4 regions of the Rahnella sp. BIGb0236 genome follow, and region 4 is predicted to be linked to each of the others. Evidence: predicted binding sites of a transcription regulator. Region 4 holds the regulator's gene; each other region holds the start of a gene.
What was found. The regulator PhoB, encoded in region 4, activates phosphate uptake and scavenging genes when phosphate is short. The targets are predictions, from matches to a motif close to CTGTCATAAAACTGNCNNAT.
Positions count from the first base shown of each region.

Region 1 (3,185 bases), on a different contig from region 4:
TCGCGGGCACATTCTATTTGCAGGCGGGCTATTTCGACTGGATCGTGATGTTACCGGCGACGGCGACCGGCTTGCTGTCCACGGCGGTGCTGAATATCAATAATTTGCGCGATATCGAAACGGACAGCGCCAATGGCAAGAATACGCTGGCGGTACGTCTCGGGCCGGTCAACGCGCGCCGTTATCACGCCACCCTTCTGACTGCTGCCGTCCTCTGTCTGGCAGTATTCTCCGCCGTGCACCTGCACCACTGGACCGGCTGGCTGTTTGTCCTGGCTATCCCGATGCTGGCAAAACATGTCATGCGGGTAATGAATTCGAAAACGTCCACGGAAGTGCGCCCGCTGCTGGAACATATGGTGAAAACCGCGTTGCTGACTAACGTATTGTTTGCAGTGGGTCTGTTACTTAATTGAGGCAAAGTGGCCTGATGTGCGTTTATCGGGTCACTTTTCACATTTAACAATTGATGATTTTGCCAACATCCGCCGGAAAGGGATATACTGAATACTCATGCAGCAACCAGATGAAATCCTATGAAATACGATACTTCCGAACTTTGCGACATCTACCATGAAGAAGTGAATGTCGTCGAACCCTTGTTCTCCAACTTTGGCGGCCGTACTTCATTTGGCGGGCAAATCACCACCGTGAAATGCTTTGAAGATAATGGCTTGCTTTATGATCTGCTGGAAGAAAATGGCCGGGGCCGCGTGTTGGTGATCGATGGCGGCGGTTCTGTTCGTCGCGCACTGTTGGATGCCGGACTGGCACGCCTGGCACTGCAAAACGAATGGGAAGGCATCGTGATTTATGGTGCGGTCCGTCAGGTTGACGATCTGGAAGAACTGGATCTGGGTATTCAGGCCATGGCCGCTATTCCGGCTGGCGCAGGCAGTGAAGGGATCGGCGAAAGCGACATTCGTGTCAATTTCGGCGGCGTGACCTTCTTCTCCGGCGACCATCTGTATGCCGACAATACCGGTATCGTGCTGTCGGAAGACCCGCTCGATATCGAGTAACGCTTTCTTGCAGCCACAAAAAAGGACGCCATGGCGTCCTTTTTCATTTGATGGCGGAAGTGCTCAGACTTCTTCCATTTTTCCCAACAGTGCACGCAGACGATCCTGCCATACGTGTTGTTCTTCTTTCAGCTGCGCATTTTCACGCACCAGAGACTCATGATTACCGCTGGCTTGCTGAACTTCCTGAGACAGGGTGTTGTTCTGCTCTTTCAGTTCTTCGATTTCCATCTGCAACAGAGTAATGGTATCGATCGCTTGCTGAACTTTAGCTTCTAATTTCTCAAATACTTCAAATGACATTTTTCGGTCCCCTTATGTTCGCAAGGCGCACATCTTATGTTCTGCCGCATCGTCCGGACACGGCTCAAAAATTCCTGCACACCGTCGATTTTCATAACAAATTCATCAGAGAATTGCGCAAAACCGCCGGGTGTCTTAACGGGTGATTGTATGTAGCCAGCTGTGGTCTGTCTACCAGCAACCCCTTTATCCACGCAGTCTGTTGCAATTTTACAGCGCCGGGTATCAGGAAATGCTTAAAAAGCAGCGTCACTCACCAGAAATCCGGCTTAATACCGAATAACCTTAGCCGCCGCACGGATAAGGTCGCTGATGTTCGTTTAAAAAGACAGGTTCGCTGAAAATGTTAAATCATGGACTTTTTGCGCTGCATCAAGTTCTGCCAATACGCGAAATCGCTCATTTTTATGACACAACACACAAATTTTGATTTCGCTATTTCTCGTTTATGCTCGTTAACGATAAATTCACATTACGTTCTCATTTAATGATGAACGCCAAAATCCGATTACGTTCACGTACGACATAACAGAAAAACTATAACTAACCATTAACATTATCCTTAGCAGGATCAAACTATGAGCCAAACCATGAGTTCCACATTAAAAGGTCAGTGCATCGCTGAGTTTCTGGGTACCGGGCTTATCATTTTCTTTGGTGCGGGCTGTGTCGCAGCAATGAAACTTGCCGGAGCTACCTTTGGTCAGTGGGAAATCAGTATCATCTGGGGTCTGGGCGTGGCAATGGCCATCTACCTGACTGCAGCCATTTCAGGTGCACACCTGAACCCGGCGGTGACCGTCGCACTTTGTCTGTTTGCAAACTTTGAAGGACGCAAAGTTCTGCCTTACATCATCGCGCAGGTCGCCGGAGCCTTCTGTGCCGCCGCACTGGTCTACGGCCTCTACTACAACCTGTTCTTCGATTTCGAGCAAAGCCACAACATGGTGCGCGGCAGCGTCGAAAGTCTGGATCTGGCCGGTATTTTCTCAACCTATCCAAACCCGCATATCAGCGTCTTGCAGGCGTTTCTGGTTGAAACCGTGATTACCGCCATTCTGATGGCGCTGATCCTTGGCCTGACCGATGATGGTAACGGTATTCCACGTGGCCCGCTGGCACCGCTGCTGATCGGTATCCTGATCGCCGTAATCGGTGCCTCCATGGGGCCGCTGACCGGATTCGCCCTGAACCCGGCCCGTGACTTCGGTCCGAAAGTGTTCGCTTTCTTTGCTGGCTGGGGCAAGGTTGCCTTCACCGGCGCACGCGATATCCCTTATTTCCTGGTGCCGATTTTTGGTCCGCTGCTCGGGGCTTCTCTGGGTGCCATCGCATATAAAGCGCTGATTGGTCGCCATCTGCCAAATCAGATTAATGAGCCGGTAGAAGAAAAAGCGTCTCAGCCATCCAAACAGCGTAAGGCCTGATCGGCTAAACTGTTCCACAGCTTACTCATTCGCAGGATGAATATTATGTCAGCAGATACGACTCACGAAAAAAAATACATTGTTGCACTCGACCAGGGTACAACCAGCTCACGCGCCGTAGTTCTGGATCACGATGCCAATATCGTCAGCGTGTCACAGCGCGAATTCACTCAGATCTACCCTAAATCGGGCTGGGTTGAGCACGACCCGATGGAAATCTGGTCATCGCAAAGCTCGGTGCTGGTGGAAGTGCTGGCGAAAGCCGACATTAACTCTGATCAGATCGCCGGTATCGGTATCACCAACCAGCGTGAAACCACCATCGTGTGGGAAAAAGAAACCGGCAAGCCAATCTATAACGCGATTGTCTGGCAATGCCGCCGTACTGCTGACATCTGTGAAAAGCTGAAAAAAGACGGTCTGGAAGAATACA
Region 1 is NZ_SOAO01000015.1:84,439-87,623, reverse strand. It holds gene EDF78_RS22330 (1,4-dihydroxy-2-naphthoate polyprenyltransferase) at 1-416, shown strand, start outside; gene rraA (ribonuclease E activity regulator RraA) at 537-1,022, shown strand; gene zapB (septal ring assembly protein ZapB) at 1,086-1,325, opposite strand; gene EDF78_RS22315 (MIP/aquaporin family protein) at 1,904-2,752, shown strand; gene glpK (glycerol kinase GlpK) at 2,798-3,185, shown strand, end outside.
Region 1: the regulator PhoB is predicted to act here: its motif matches at 1,720-1,739, upstream of EDF78_RS22315 (MIP/aquaporin family protein).

Region 2 (3,185 bases), on a different contig from region 4:
GCTAAAAATCATTTCACCGCAAACGATCGCGCCATCAGATCCTGCGCGCATGCCCACGCCGAACTCCAGGCCCACTGGAAGTTATAACCGCCCAGCCAGCCGGTGACGTCCACCACTTCGCCGATGAAATACAGACCCGGCACCTTCGCGGCGGCCATGGTTTTTGAGGATAATTCTTTGGTATCGACACCGCCGAGCGTCACTTCTGCCGTGCGGTAGCCTTCGGTGCCATTCGGTTGCACCTGCCAGTTTTGCAGTTGTTCAACCAGTTCGGCCTGCTGCGGCACATTCAGCTGCTTCAGCGTGACATCCGGTAACTGACCGAGGGTTTGCAGGCATTCGACCAGGCGTTTTGGCAGTTGCATCGCCAGCGTATTTTTCAGGCTCTGGTTCGGATGTGCCTGACGCTGTTCATTCAGAAACGCCGCCAGATCGACATCAGGAAGTAAGTTAACGCTCACAAACTCGCCAGGCAGCCAGTAACTTGAAAGCTGTAAAACCGCCGGGCCGGACATGCCGCGATGGGTGAACAGGATGCTTTCACGGAAAACAGTGCCATCTTCCGCCGTCAGTACCGCAGGCACTGACACGCCGGAGAGCGTCTGTAAGTGATCCAGCAGCGGTTTATGCAGGGTAAAAGGCACCAGACCGGCGCGGGTCGGCAGGACTTTCAAACCAAACTGTTCGGCAAGACGGTATCCAAACGGCGAAGCGCCCAGTCCCGGCATGGAAAGTCCGCCGCTGGCAATCACAAGTGAGTGAGTACTTACAGTTGAGCCGTTCACCTTGATAATAAAGCCCTCTTCGGTTTTCTGAACGTCGGAAATCTCGCTGCGCAGACGCACATCGACATGACCCAGTTCGCATTCCTTATCGAGCATTGCCACAATTTGCTGGGCAGAATCATCACAGAACAACTGACCGAGGGTTTTCTCATGCCAGGCGATGCCGTAGCGGTTGACCATATCGATGAAATCCCACTGGGTATAACGCGCCAGCGCGGATTTACAAAAATGCGGGTTTTCGGAAAGATAGGCAGCGGGTTCGGCGTAAAGGTTAGTGAAATTGCAGCGTCCGCCGCCTGACATCAGAATTTTACGCCCGGTTTTTTTCCCGTTATCCAGCAGCAGAACCCGGCAGCCACCTTGTCCGGCCTGTGCTGCGCAGAACATACCCGCCGCACCTGCACCAATGACTACCACATCAACCTGTTCCACTTTTGGCCTCTCTTTATGAAAATTCAACTACGTTTTAGATAGGGTTTACCCCTTACCGATGGGCGTTCAGGCCGCATGATGCCGCGGATTGTAAGGGACAGCCGCCGCTTAGACCAGCCAGACTGTCCGCTTTCTGAACGTCGTAAGTAAATGTTTCTGTGAGTAAAGAGGGAATAACGTTTTGATAAATAAAAATTTAATTGAAACAAAGCCAAATATTGAACTGTTTTTAGTCAAAAAAATGTCATATTTTCCTTTTCCCGTCCCCCTGTTCTCGCAGATAATGCGCGGCGTTCATGACCACTAACTGGCGTAACAATTATGCTGCATCTATTTGCCGGATTGGATATTCATACCGGTTCTTTATTGATTCTCGCGTTACTGTTTGTTCTGTTCTACGAAGCCATTAACGGTTTCCATGACACAGCCAACGCAGTAGCAACCGTCATCTATACCCGGGCAATGCGTTCGCAATTAGCGGTCGTGATGGCAGGGGTATTTAACTTCTTTGGCGTCCTGCTCGGTGGTTTGAGTGTGGCCTATGCCATCGTCCATTTACTTCCAACCGATTTACTGCTTAACGTGGGTTCCGCACATGGCCTCGCCATGGTGTTCTCTATGTTGCTGGCGGCGATCATCTGGAACCTCGGCACCTGGTACTTTGGCCTGCCGGCGTCCAGTTCCCACACGCTGATTGGTGCCATCATTGGCGTCGGGCTGACCAATGCATTAATGACCCACACGTCTGTGGTCGATGCGTTAAACATCCCGAAAATGATCGGCATTTTTGCATCTCTGATTATCTCACCGCTGGTCGGGATGATTATGGCAGGCACCATGATTTTCCTGTTGCGCCGTTACTGGAGTGGCAACAAGAAACATGCCCGTATCCACCTGACGCCTGCTGAACGTGAAAAGAAAGACGGCAAGAAGAAGCCGCCATTCTGGACCCGTATTGGCCTGATCCTGTCGGCTATCGGCGTGAGTTTCTCTCACGGCGCAAACGACGGACAGAAAGGTATCGGCCTGATCATGCTGGTCTTGATCGGTGTGGCACCGGCAGGTTTCGTGGTGAACATGAGCGCGACCGGATACGACATTACCCGTACCCGCGATGCCGTGACCCACCTCGGTCAGTACTATCAGCAGCATGTGGATGCCGTGCCTCACGTCGTTGCGCTGACGCCGCTGGTGCCTGCACCGGACGTCAACATTGCGCCTACCGACGAGCCGAAAGTGTTCCACTGCGACAGCAGCCACGCACTTGACGCCATTGGGCGCGCTCAGACCCTGCTGACCAATTTGCAGTCCTACAGCGACCTGTCACCGGAAGAACGCAGCCATATGCGTCGTCTGCTGATGTGTGTTTCTGATACTGCGGATAAAGTCGCGAAGCTGCCGGAAACCTCCGTGGCGGACAAACGCTTCCTCGGCGAGCTGAAAACCGACATTCTGCAGACGGTCGAATACGCGCCTATCTGGATCATCATCGCTGTGGCGCTCGCACTGGCCATCGGTACCATGATTGGCTGGAAACGTGTGGCGACCACTATCGGCGAGAAGATTGGTAAGAAAGGCATGACCTACGCACAGGGCCTGTCTGCCCAGCTGACGGCGGCGGTGTCTATCGGCGTGGCCAGTTACACCGGCATGCCGGTTTCCACCACGCACGTACTGTCTTCTGCGGTTGCAGGTACCATGATTGTCGATGGCGGCGGTGTGCAGTCGAAGACGGTGAAAAACATCGCCATGGCGTGGATCTTAACCCTGCCAGTGTCGATTGTCCTTTCCGGCGTGCTGTACTGGATTGCGCTGAAGCTGATCTGATCCTTATCTGACCGGCATTAAAAAGGCGACTCTGCTCAGCAGGTCGCCTTTTTTGTTTCCTTTTCCACACATCCTCCCTAATTCATAACCAAAGTAATTGGAGTTGCAGCAAGGCAGCAAGCGAGAGAATCCCGATGAGCT
Region 2 is NZ_SOAO01000004.1:237,142-240,326, reverse strand. It holds gene EDF78_RS10800 (NAD(P)/FAD-dependent oxidoreductase) at 9-1,217, opposite strand; gene pitA (inorganic phosphate transporter PitA) at 1,539-3,044, shown strand.
Region 2: the regulator PhoB is predicted to act here: its motif matches at 1,448-1,467, upstream of pitA (inorganic phosphate transporter PitA).

Region 3 (3,185 bases), on a different contig from region 4:
AAGGGGTACGCGGTGTGCACGACATCCGCACCCGTAACGGCGGTGACCGCGTCTTCGTCGAATTCCACGTCGAGGTTGACGGTAACCTGACGGTGGATATCGGGCACGATATCGGTGATGCGGCGGAAATGGCGGTCAGCAAACTGTTCAAATCAGCGGATGTGACAGCACATCTGGAGCCGGACGGGATTGATGACGACAGACTGGATAATTTATTGCACTAAGGTTGAGGCCTGAAGTTTACTCCCTCCCCTTCGCAGGGGAAGGAGCAAAGCAAAACCCTCACTATTGCGCTTTAATCGCCATGGCATCCCGCATCGTATAGAACAAATCCGTCTGGTCGGTCAGACCGACGACATTCCCCGCATGCGGGCCGAACGCGGCAATGCGCAGTTGCGTGCCGGTATGTCCCTGCGAATCATCTTCTGAGTTACCGTAGCTGATGGTCATCGGCGCGCCGTCTTTGGTGGTCAGCGTTTGCGTCAGGCCGGGTGCTTTGGCATCGGCTTCGATAATCTGACTGGAATGGGCGTGGTCGGCGGTGACGATAACCAGCGTGTTGCCATCCTGACGGGCAAACTCCAGTGCTTTCTGCACGGCTTCATCCAGATCGACAGTTTCACCAAACTGTCCGCACGGATTCGCCGCGTGATCCTGTTTATCAATCGAGGCACCTTCCACCTGCAGGAAGAAACCGTTCTGATTAGCTTTCAGCAGGTCGATGGCTTTTTCCGTCATGGCGGCCAGCGTCGGGATATCGGCTGTGCGCTGCGGATTGGCTTCACAAGTGACAGCCGGTTTATCAATGTTGCCATGATAAGTGGCTTTCGGGCCCTGCCAGCGCACCGGCATGTTGCCTTCAGAGAACAGGCCGAGCACCGGTTTCTTCTGATCGGCCTGGGTGATCGCGCTGAGCTGTTCCGCGTTTTCTACCCACACATAACCTTGTGCCAGCGCCTGATCTTTCAGGGATTTACCCTGATATTCCCCGGCTTTCGCCAGCTGGCTGAAGGATTTTCTGCCGCCGCCGAGCGTCACATCCGCACGGGTCTGCAATAACTGCTCAGTGATTGAGCCGCGCCCGCCATTTTCCAGCGCGTTACTGGCGCATTTCTCCGCCGTTTCTTCCGGACCATAGCACTTACGCGAGGTGATGTGGGCGATCTGCGCGGCAGGGGTCGCATCCTGCAATTCAGCCGTGGAGACGTTGCCGGTCGCCTTGCCTGCGGCTTTGGCGATCTCAAGGATAGTCTGGTGATCTTTACCGTCTACATCCACGCCAATCGCGCCATTATAGCTTTTAACGCCGGTCGTCCAGGCTGTCGCGGAAGCGGCGGAATCGGTGACGTAGCTTGGTTTACGGGTTTTCTTGTCCAGAGAATAATGGGTGTACTGGCCGGTCAGCGGCAGGGCATCGATGCCTTTAAAATAGCCGCCTGCGCCTTCAGCATAGTTACGAGCAGAAGTAATTTCAGAATCACCCATACCGTCGCCGATCAGCAAAATCACGTTTTTCACCGTCTTGTCGGATAACGACGCTTTCAGCGCGGCGGTCTGGTCACCGCTCAGACGACGGGCACCGCCCGGTTCGGTCAGCACACCTTTTGCCGCGCGGTCAGTCAGCGTGTCGGTTTCGGCGGCGAGTGAGGTAGCAGAGGCGGAAAGCAGCAGGGCGGCAGTGACTGCGCGGGCGATAAGGGATACGGATTGTTGCATTATCAAAACTCCTTTTTTAAACCGTCGGAAATAAAAACATACATATGGATATTTTTTGTTACCGGAAGGTTAAGGGAGAGTTGTGACGGTTTAATGACAGTGATGAAGGGGATTCTGCTTTACTCCTCCCCCTGCGAAGGGGGAGGCGGGGAGGGGGTATTAATGGCAAAACAGTTGGCTGAGTAATCTTCAGGTCGATGATTTGTCTGTAATACCCCACCCCAGCCCTCCCCTTCGCAGGGGAGGGAGTAATCCGTAGTCTCTTTTGCATCGGCACTATGCAAAAAAAAAAGCCCCGATGAACGGGGCTTTTTCACAAAAACGTCGAAGAGATTATCAGTTGATCTGAACTGGCATACCTGCACGCATCTCAATGGCGCGCTGAACCACAGTCTGATTAACCGCAGGATCCATCGATACGCTGCTTGCGCTGCCGGTCAGAGTGATTGGCAGCGGCTGCTGGGAATCAAACTCTTCCTGGTTAGAGGACAGCGGGTTGTGGATCTCAATGTAACGCTTGCCGTCCGGCTCAACGGTGGCTTTCACCGGTTCGTTGATGAACTGAACGCGGGTGCCTTGCGGCACGTTGTCGTACAGCCATTTGATGTCAGCATCACGCAGACGCACACAACCGTGGCTTACGCGCAGACCGATACCGAAGTTGGCGTTGGTGCCGTGAACCGCATACAGACGGCCAACGTACAGCGCGTACAGACCCATCGGGTTGTCCGGGCCGGCAGGGAAGACGGCTGGCAGGAATTCGCCGCGTGCGGCATATTCTTCATGCATTTTTGCGGTCGGCGTCCAGGTCGGACCGGCTTTTTTACGCTGAACGGTGGTCACCCAGTTCATCGGGGTGTCTTTGCCCAGTTCGCCGATACCGATTGGCAGAACCACCACGGTGTTGGTGCCTTTCGGGTAGTAATACAGACGCATTTCAGCACTGTTGATGACGATGCCTTCATGCGGCGTTTCCGGCAGGATCAGCTGCTGAGGAATAGTCAGCACGGTGCCCGGCGTTGGCAGGAACGGGTCAACACCAGGGTTAGCTTCAAGCATGTTGCTCAAACCCATCTGGTATTGCGCTGCGAAATGTTCCAGTGGCAGGCTGCTGCCCTGAGGAACGATAACTGTGATGTTTTCACCGACCAGACGACCGTTATTGGCCGGAAGAGGGTAGACCACAGCAAAAGACGCCTGGCTATATGCAGCAACTGCCAAAACCAGGGTAAGGATTGCGCGAATGCTCATTTTCATATTTTCGTTGGTCGTTAATGCCACACTGGCAGTTGTTGTCAGGATGTTGATTCCCCCCGACCCGATGGAAACCGGCCGGAGGAATAGTGTACTTGCACATAGCACTTGAAAGGCACTCAGTATGTGTAACGAATCACCTTTCAGGGCCGCTAATTATAAGGATTTATTTCAAACAGGCCAAAGCTTTCTCACCTTGTTGGAAAAGTTCCCTG
Region 3 is NZ_SOAO01000007.1:127,698-130,882, forward strand. It holds gene EDF78_RS15615 (cation diffusion facilitator family transporter) at 1-224, shown strand, start outside; gene phoA (alkaline phosphatase) at 286-1,716, opposite strand; gene EDF78_RS15625 (L,D-transpeptidase family protein) at 2,053-2,973, opposite strand.
Region 3: the regulator PhoB is predicted to act here: its motif matches at 1,797-1,816, upstream of phoA (alkaline phosphatase).

Region 4 (3,185 bases):
GGCCGAGTGCCACATAATCGACTGGCGGGAAAGCCTGTGCCGGAAACGCATCGAGCGTGCCTATATAAATGTCGCGCACGGAATCGGAGGTGCTGACGCCGACGGTGGTCAGATGGCCGGTGGCAATCACGGGCAGCGGTACGCCCAGTTCATCGCGTTTCGCCTGCGCGGCCTGCCACAGCGCGTCATAATGGGCGGCAATGGCTTCCTGTAATGCCAGCTGTTTGTCGCTGCCGGATTGTCCGGCCTGACTGGCAAGCAAATCACGCGGACGTAAAAACGGAATGGCACACAGCACCGCGCCGGGCGTTCCGTCGCGCTGACGGAGCACTAAAATTTGTTCCGCCAGGTTTTCACCCACGGTGGCAATCACCCGGGTATTCAGACAGGAAAGCAGTTCGCGGGATTCGTTGAGCGTGGCGACAGAATCGTGATTACCGGCCAGCACCACCAGCTGGCAGCCGGTTTGTTGTAATTCCACCACGAAGCGGTTATACAATTCGCGGGCATAACTGGGCGGTGATCCGGTATCGAAAATATCCCCCGCGACAATCACGGCATCGACCTGATGTTGCTGCACCTGACCGGTCAGCCAGCGCAAAAATGCCTGATGTTCGGCAGCGCGGCTTTTGGTAAAAAAGTACTGGCCGAGGTGCCAGTCTGACGTGTGGATCAGGCGCATGAGACTCCCGTATGGATCCTGGATGACAACGATGGGGCAAAGTATAAACGTCGGCGGGGGACGCTGTCCCCGATAAATCAGACCAATTTCAGCAAGATGCCCGCTAAATAGAAGAAATGTCTCTGTCATATTTGACTGTAATGAACCATCCTTTCTATTCATAAATCTGTCACAAAACTGACGCATAATGGCGCCCGCAATCAAATAAAAGATCGCTAACCTATTGGCAGGACCTACGATGGCTAGACGTATATTGGTGGTTGAAGACGAAGCTCCAATCCGTGAAATGGTGTGTTTTGTACTGGAACAGAATGGCTATCAGGCAGTAGAAGCTGAGGATTTTGATTCAGCGATCGGGCAGCTTGTTGAACCTTACCCTGAACTGATCCTGCTTGACTGGATGTTACCCGGCGGTTCCGGTATTCAGTTTATTAAACACCTGAAACGTGAAGCCCTGACCCGCGAAATCCCGGTGATGATGCTGACCGCGCGCGGTGAAGAAGAAGATCGGGTGCGCGGCCTCGAAGTCGGTGCCGATGATTACATCACCAAACCGTTTTCTCCGAAAGAACTGGTTGCCCGCATTAAAGCCGTGATGCGCCGCATCTCGCCAATGGCGGTAGAAGAAGTGATCGACATGCAGGGTTTAAGCCTGGATCCGTCGTCTCACCGTGTGATGGCCAACGAGCAGGCGCTCGATATGGGGCCGACAGAATTTAAATTATTACACTTCTTTATGACGCACTCCGAACGTGTTTACAGCCGCGAGCAGTTGCTGAATAACGTCTGGGGCACTAACGTTTATGTGGAAGATCGCACGGTTGACGTGCATATTCGTCGTTTGCGTAAGGCGCTGGAAACCAGTGGACATGACAGAATGATCCAGACTGTTCGCGGTACCGGATACCGTTTTTCAACGCGTTATTGAGCCCTCACAGCGGAGAATCTGTGTGCTAGAACGTTTGTCATGGAAACGGCTGGCAGGTGAATTTTTTCTCTTTTGCCTGCCCGCGTTAATCCTCGGTATCTTCGTCGGCCATTTTGGCTGGCTCCTCTTTGTGTCGCTGATGGCGGCACTGGGCTGGAATTATTACAACCAGCTGAAACTTTCTCACTGGCTGTGGCTCGACCGCAGCATTACCCCGCCGAATGGCCGCTGGAGCTGGGAGCCGCTGTTTTACGGCCTGAACCAGATGCAGATGCGTAACCGGCGTCGGCGTCGCGAATTAGGCCAGCTCATCAAGCGTTTTCGCAGCGGTGCCGAATCGTTGCCGGACGCCGTGGTGCTCACGACCGAAGAAGGCAATATTTTCTGGTGTAACGGACTGGCTCAGGATTTGCTCGGTTTCCGCTGGCCGGAAGATAACGGCCAGCACATCTTTAACCTGCTGCGTTATCCGGAGTTCCGGCTGTGGATCCAGACCCGTGATTTCAGCCGCGCCCTGAATCTGCAACTCAATAATGAGCATTACGTCGAGTTTCGCGTCATGCCCTATTCCGAAGGGCAACTGCTGATGGTGGCGCGCGACGTCACGCAGATGCGCCAGCTCGAAGGCGCACGGCGTAACTTTTTCGCCAACGTCAGTCATGAACTGCGAACCCCGCTGACGGTATTGCAGGGTTATCTGGAAATGATGGAAGACGCCAAGCTGGAAGAACCGTTTCGCAGCAAAGCGCTGGATACCATGCAGGAACAGACGCGGCGGATGGACGGGCTGGTGAAACAGCTGCTGACGCTGTCGAAAATTGAAGCCTCAGCGAATATCGATTTGCACGAGAAAGTCGATATTCCGCTGATGCTCGGCATGCTGGAACGTGAAGTGCAAACGCTCAGCAACGGCAGGCATGACGTGGTGTTCCGGGTAAACGACAAGCTGAAAGTGTTCGGCAACGAAGATCAGCTGCGCAGCGCGGTGTCGAACCTGGTGTATAACGCGGTCAACCACACGCCAGCCGGTACCCGGATTGAAGTCAGCTGGCAACAAACGCCGCACGGCGCGCAGTTCCAGATAAGCGACAACGGACCGGGTATTGCACCGCAACATCTGCCGCGCCTGACGGAACGTTTCTACCGCGTCGATAAAGCCCGCTCACGCCAGACCGGCGGCAGCGGCCTCGGACTGGCGATCGTCAAACATGCGCTCAGCCATCATCACGCCAAACTGGAAGTGATGAGTGAAGTCGGCACCGGAACCCGCTTTATATTTACGCTGGCACCGAAGTTGATTGTTCCTGAGGAACAGACCACGCAAAGCGATGTGAAAGGATAAACCACCACGCCACAGCACTCGCTGTGGCTTCTTCTAGCAGATGATCTGCAAACCTTTTTCTTCGATCAGCATCAGTAAGATCAGAGCCGCACCGGTGGGTTTGGTTTCATCCCGCTCCCATTTTTGAATGCTGTTAGCCGACATATTGATGAGTCTGGCCAGTACACCCTGACTGATTTTTTCTTTTTCCCGCAGCGCACGAATACGTTCAGCTGAACTTTCGGCAAAGGCTT
Region 4 is NZ_SOAO01000002.1:617,719-620,903, reverse strand. It holds gene sbcD (exonuclease subunit SbcD) at 1-682, opposite strand, end outside; gene phoB (phosphate response regulator transcription factor PhoB) at 921-1,610, shown strand; gene phoR (phosphate regulon sensor histidine kinase PhoR) at 1,633-2,952, shown strand; gene EDF78_RS06405 (helix-turn-helix domain-containing protein) at 2,986-3,185, opposite strand, start outside.